DNA from 2 places in the Vreelandella sp. GE22 genome. Region 1 is predicted to be linked to the other one. Evidence: riboswitches for the same ligand, from Rfam matches in the RefSeq annotation. Region 1 holds a riboswitch; the other holds the start of a gene.
The links. A riboswitch is a leader RNA that binds a small molecule or an ion and turns the genes downstream of it on or off. The one in region 1 is predicted to bind cobalamin.

Region 1 (3,051 bases):
GCAGCAGGCGGCGACCGCGGCGCGCGCCATGCGGTAATGCCACACCACGGCTTCATCCAGGCTATTGAGCGGCTGGTCGGTCAGGCCGGTCTTTTTGGCCAGCACGTCGAGCACGGTGGAAAGCGGAATGCGCGTTTCGCCGACCGCGGCGCCGATAAAAAGCGCGGCGAGCAAACAAAGCGGCATCAGCCAAACCCAGGTGGCGGCGGCGGGGCGCGCCGTTTTCGCGCGCATCAGAGCGCCAGGTCGAAATTGGCCAGGTGCTCGATCAGCGTCTCGAGGGCGAAAATACTGCGTATCGAGGGGTCCATGGCCTGGGCGTCGATTTCGATCACGTGCTCGCTTTGCACCGCGTCGAGCAGCCCGGTCACCGGGTCGCTTTGTAGATAGTCGCGTTTGGTGGCCAGGTCGTCGGCGGGGAAGCGGCGGCGCTCCATGCGTGCGGCGGCGATAAAGGTAGGATTGGCGCGGGCGATGTGCTCCCAGCCCACGCTCGGCCACTCCTCTTCGATGCTCACCACGTTGTCGATGCCGAGGGTGCTCATCATCCAGTCCGGTACGCTGTTCACACCTGCCACGTAAGGGTCGCTACCCAGCTGTGCCGAGGAGTACCAGAACACGCCGCTGGTATCCTTGGACAAGCTGAGTGCCTGGGCGGCCTCGATCGCGGCGGTTTCCCGCGCCTTGAGCGCCTCGATGGCACCATCGCCGCGCTCTGATACATCGAACATACGTGAAAGCGTCGCGATGGCCTGGTACACCAGCGCCGGGTCGAAGAGCGTGCGCCGCGCGCCGTCCATGCTTTGGACGTTGTCCTTGCCCTCGCACTCGGTAGGCAGGGTCCAAAGCGCCACCCCCGCGTCGTCGAACATCTCGGGCGTGCCCACCACACCGGCCGGCCCGACCATCCACTCAAAAGCGGAAATCACCAGGTCCGGCTCTCGGTTGATCACGCTTTCGAAGCTGGGCGCGTCGTCGGAAAGGCGCTCGACGCCGGCATTCGCCTCGGCAAACTCATCGAGCACCGGGTTGACCCAAAGCGAGGTGCCGACCATTCGTTCTTCGAGGCCGAGCAGATAAAGCATTTCCGTCGCCGCCTGGCCGATGGTGACCACCCGCGCCGGCGGCGCTTCGAGGGTGATGGCATGACCGCAGCTTTCAAGCGTGAGCGGGTAGTCGGTGGCCGCCAAGGCAGCCGACGCCGCGCAAAGGCCCAAAAGGGCCGTTGCGTTACGTAATGTCAGCATCATGTACACTCCCGTGCATGATCCGCGGCCGCCAGGGGCGCCGTGGTGAGTGAAGAGTCGTCGGCAGTTCTCCTGACTGACGGGTCATGGCTAGCTCACCTTCCCGGACGTAGCGTCCAGTGGTCTCTTGAGCGTCGCTCGCCGCCTACAGTTGCGGGGGCAGTTCCGGTTCGCGGCCAGGCCGCTTTGGATTCTCTATTAAGTTTCCGAAGAAACACCGACGCGCGCTATTCTAGAGAGCGCCCCTGGTCAGGGCAATTGCTCATTGCGCCAGGCACCGCCCACCCTTTACCCCGGGGGTGGGCTTGCCTACGCTTACATGACAGTCAGGGAGAACGGCGATGACCAGAATGGCGAATGCATCTACCACGTTGAGCGCAAAGCGCTCGCTTTGGGCGGCGGTGCTGGTGGGCATCGGGGTCATGGCGGCCGTCGATGAAATCGTCTTCCACCAGCTTTTGCAGTGGCACCACTTTTTCGACTTCTCCACGCCGGCATTCGGTATTGTGTCCGACGGGCTGTTGCATGCAGGCGAACTGCTGGCCGTGGTGGTGGGGGTCTTCATGCTGTTGGATCTTTCTCAGCGCCAATGTTTGAGCATTGCCTGGACGAAAGCGGGCTTTTTTCTGGGGATGGGCGGCTTTCAGCTCTTCGATGGCCTGATCAACCACAAGGTGTTGGGCCTGCATCAGATTCGTTACGGCGTGGATCCGCTGATGTACGACCTGGTATGGAACGCCTGCGCCATCGTCTTTTTGCTGGTCGGGGTGGGGTTTTTCCGGCGCGCCCGGTCAAGCGCCGCGCGTTAAATGCACGCCCACGCCAACACTCATGGCTCGCTGCTGGCTTGGCTGCCCTTCGCGCTGGTCGTCCTCATCACGCTGGTGTACCTGGTTGCCGCCCAAGGGCTTCACCGCCGGGCGTTCTGGAGCCGTAAGCGGTGCGGTTTCTTCGTGCTGGGCAGCGCGCTGCTGGGCGTGGCTTTCTGGCCCTCGCTGATGAATTGGGCGCACCACGACCTGATCGGGCACATGACGCTGCACCTTTTGATCGGCATGTTCGCGCCGCTTGCCTGGGTGTTGGCCGCCCCGGTCACATTGCTGTTCAAAACGCTTCCGCAGGCGGGCGGCAAGGTGGTAGTGGCGCTTCTTCACAGCCGCTTCATTCGCTTGATCGCTCACCCGGTCACCGCACTGTTTCTCAACGTGGGCGGCATGTACGTGCTCTACATGACGCCGCTTTACGCCGCTTCGCTTGAAAGCCCGACGCTTCACTACGCCATTCACCTGCATTTCCTGCTGGCAGGTTATCTTTTCTGCTGGGCGATCCTCGCCGAGCCCGACACCTCACCCCACCGGCTCAGCCTGCGCTTTCGCCTCGGCGTGCTGTTCGCCGCCATCGCTACCCACAGCCTGCTCGGCAAGCTGATGTACGCTCAAGGCTTACCCCGGGGCACCGGCCACGCTCTGGAAGACGTGCAAGCCGCCGCGCAGCTGATGTACTACGGCGGCGACCTGGCCGAGGTGCTGCTGGCGGTGGTGTTGATGACGTTTTGGTTGAGACGGCCGGTGGGGCGGCGAGAAGAGATAGGGGGAAGAAAGAGGGTGCAAGGGGGATAGTGTGACTGTCAGCCTGTTGGAGTGACCAGGCTGACAGTTATCTTAAGTTTAAGCTATTGTCCGGCGCTTATGACCCCAGAATGGAATCCCGGTCAGCATTGGCGCGCTCTTCTGCCCGGTCACGGGCCGCTTCGAAGGCGTCCAAAAAGCTTTCGCCGTCTTCGCCAAACGTCTCCAGGTACCAC
Region 2 (3,051 bases), 1.7 Mb from region 1:
GCCTCGGGCGGGTAGTCACTAAACGACACCACCGCCACCACCTGCTCGCCGGCCCCGGCCGCGTAAACGAGTTCCGTCGCCCCCGGTGACAGCGCGGCGATGCGCTCGGCCGGGGCGCTCAAACACACCTCACGGTCGAGATCGTCCTGGGCGCACACCTCGGCTTGGGCGGTGGCGCTCATACAGAGCGCCACCGCCAGGCCCAGAAGCCACTTATTGACCAAAGTTGACGCTCAAAAACGCCGCACGGCCGGCGTTGATGTAGTCGGCGCCATCAAACGAGCGCGTGGTGACGTAGTCCTGATCCAGGACGTTCTCCAGCGTCACCCGGGCGCTCCACAGGGGCGCGAACGCCCAGCCGGCGCGCAGGTTCACAAGGCCATAACCGGCGAGGCGGTCGTCGTTGGCCCCGTCGCGGTAGCGGTGATTCTGCGCCACCCAAGAACCGCCCACCGAGTACTCGCCAATCTCGCGGTCCACATCCAGGCGCAGGCTTTGCGTGGCGCGGTTTTGCAGCCGGTGGCCGGTGGCGCGGTTCTCCGGGTCGGTGTAGGTGAGTGCGGCGGCTAAAGTCCAGGCATCGATTTCTACACCGCTCGATAGCTCGACGCCGCGAACACGCGAGGTGGGCACATTGAACTGCTCACCCTGGCCTGCAATCAGGTTGTCGATATCGGTCTGGTAAAGCGCGGCGTCCCAAAAGAGGCTGGCGTACTGGCCCCGCGCGCCGAGTTCGACGGTCTCGGATGTTTCCGATTCGAGGTCCGGGTTGCCGAAGTCCGGGTAGTAAAGCTGGTTATAGGTCGGCGCGTTGAAGGCGGTACCATAATTGGCACGCAGGGTGTGGTGGGCGTCGACATCGAAGCCCAGGCCTACGCTTCCGGTCACCTCGTCGCCGTAGCTTTCGTTGCTATCGAAACGGGCGCTGGCCTGCAGGGTGAACGGGGCGAAGTCGAAAAGCGCCTGGCTGAACGCCGCCTTGTTGTCCCGACTGGTTTCGTCGTAATCGACGGTGCTGTCGATCTTGTCTTCGCTGTACTCGGCCCCGGCGATGAACTCATGGGCGCCGGCGGTGAAGGTATTCTCCCAGCGCGCGGTGCGGATTTTGGTGTCGAAGGTGGAGTCGCCGAACTCATCGATGTTGTCGCTTTCGTCCCGGGCCTCGGAGAGCGTGACCCGCGAGCGCCAGGCATCCATCACCGGCACCTCACCGTAGACGGCGGCCACTTGTTGCACGAAGTCGTCCTCGCCCTCGTCGTACTCGTTGTTGCCCCTGGCGCGCAGCGCCAGTACGCCGGTCTCCGCGCCGTTATCAAAAGTGTGCGAGACCCGGGCGAGCGCGGAGGTGTTGTCATAGCCCTTGTCGTCGCCACCGCGGCGCACGGGCTGGCCTTCGGTATTGAAGTGGCTGGCGGCGAAGCTGTAACGCGTGCCGCCTTCCTGGCCGCTGATACCGGCGCTGGCCCGCGCGGTGCCGAAAGAGCCGCCGCCGAAGGAGAGCCGCGGCTGCGGGCCTTGTTCATCGCCCTGGTGGGTGAATAGCTGCACCACGCCGCCGATGGCATCCGCCCCGTAAAGGCTGCCCCTGGGGCCGCGCACGACCTCGGCGCGCTCGAACATGCGCGGGTCGAGATTCGACCACGCCGCCCCGCCGCTGGTGGCGGAGCGCAGGCGGATACCGTCGATCAACAAGACGTTCTGGGCGCTTCCGGTGCCGCGAATGAACACGCTCGAATTCTTGCCGAAGCTGCCGTTGCTGGAGACGTCCACGCCGGGCTGGCCGCGTAAAAGGTCGGTGACGCTGACCGGGTCCTGGCGGCGAAAGGTGGCTTCGTCCAGTACGGTAACCGATGAAAGGCTTTGGTTGGCGGTGCGCGGGGCGAGCGTGGCAGTCACCACGACCGGGTCGAGGGCCTGATCATCGTTTGGCGTGTTCGAGGAAGGCGCTGACTGGGCGGAGGCGGCCAACGGCAGTGCGACGAGCGTCAAGGCGGTAAGCCCGGAGGTGGTACGCGAATATGACATGGTGGGTCCCTTTGGCCGTGCTCACCCGCACAGCCGATTTTTTATAGGGCCGGGCAAAGAGTGGACAAGGGGAAATAGCGGGCGTGGGTGGCCCGTATCAGCCCTAAGCACGCCCTCCGCGACTCGGCAGTAGTGGTTCTAAAACCTGACGTTTGGGCCGGTCTCCGGGCTGACGAGCAAAAGGGGCTCTCTTTAAAGGACACCCTTTTCAAACGGCCGCCTTCCCATGTCGCGGGCGACACAGTGGCATATTGGCCGTTCTTGACTCGATTACCGTTGCGGGGGCAGCGCTGGAATGGGCACCAGCTTCCCGTTTAACTGGCGCGCAGGCCAGCACCCAAAGGTGAGCGTAAACTAGCAAGTTGCCCTGACAAGGTCAATCGACCTCGGCAAGGCGCTGGGTCAGGCCGTGGCGCACGTACCACACGCGCTCGGCGCGCTTGGCCGCGTCCTGGCTCAACCAGCCGTTCAAATCGCGCAGGCGGCGGTCGTCCTGGGCCATGGGCACCAGGCCTCGGCCTACTTCGTTTAAAATCAATATGATGGTCGCGTTTCGCGTCGCAGCGGCCTGGCATAGAAAATCGATATCCTCACGCCATTGAGCGCGCAGGTGCTCGTTATCCGCCTCGTACTCGCCGTGGCGCGCCACCCAGTTTAAAAAGCCGTTGATCACCAGTGGTTTGTTGGGCACCAGTATCGAGTGGCAGTCCGCCAGGCGCTGGCCCGGGGCGAGGGTCCACCAGGCGGCGTTTTCAAAGCGCGCTTTTACGGCGTCTCGTTTTCCAGCGCGGGCACCGCCGATGAAAAGCTGCATTGCCACCCCTCTTGCTGAACGTGATACTTGAGTGTCAGGCGCCGGCCGGTGGCCTGGAGCACCGTGGCCTCCCAGAAAGGCACGGACTCGAAACGCCGTCTTAGTTCGCGAATCACCCCGCCGTGGGTGACCGCCAGTATGCGCCGATGGCCGTACTGGCGGGCGCTTTGGGCCACGTCCTCGAGCCAGGCGTCCAGGCGGTGACGCAGATC

Region 2: linked by a shared signal. The riboswitch ahead of ACWHRL_RS06520 (TonB-dependent receptor domain-containing protein) and the one ahead of ACWHRL_RS16610 (ABC transporter substrate-binding protein) in region 1 are both predicted to bind cobalamin.

What each region holds. Positions count from the first base shown of each region.
Region 1 is NZ_OZ309110.1:3,534,170-3,537,220, reverse strand. It holds gene ACWHRL_RS16615 (FecCD family ABC transporter permease) at 1-234, opposite strand, end outside; gene ACWHRL_RS16610 (ABC transporter substrate-binding protein) at 234-1,250, opposite strand; cobalamin riboswitch at 1,293-1,484, opposite strand; gene ACWHRL_RS16605 (DUF2243 domain-containing protein) at 1,589-2,056, shown strand; gene ACWHRL_RS16600 (cytochrome c oxidase assembly protein) at 2,057-2,866, shown strand; gene ACWHRL_RS16595 (TRAP transporter substrate-binding protein) at 2,934-3,051, opposite strand, start outside.
Region 2 is NZ_OZ309110.1:1,383,416-1,386,466, reverse strand. It holds gene ACWHRL_RS06525 (cobalamin-binding protein) at 1-182, opposite strand, end outside; gene ACWHRL_RS06520 (TonB-dependent receptor domain-containing protein) at 214-2,025, opposite strand; cobalamin riboswitch at 2,164-2,381, opposite strand; gene ACWHRL_RS06515 (bifunctional adenosylcobinamide kinase/adenosylcobinamide-phosphate guanylyltransferase) at 2,402-2,839, opposite strand; gene ACWHRL_RS06510 (histidine phosphatase family protein) at 2,791-3,051, opposite strand, start outside.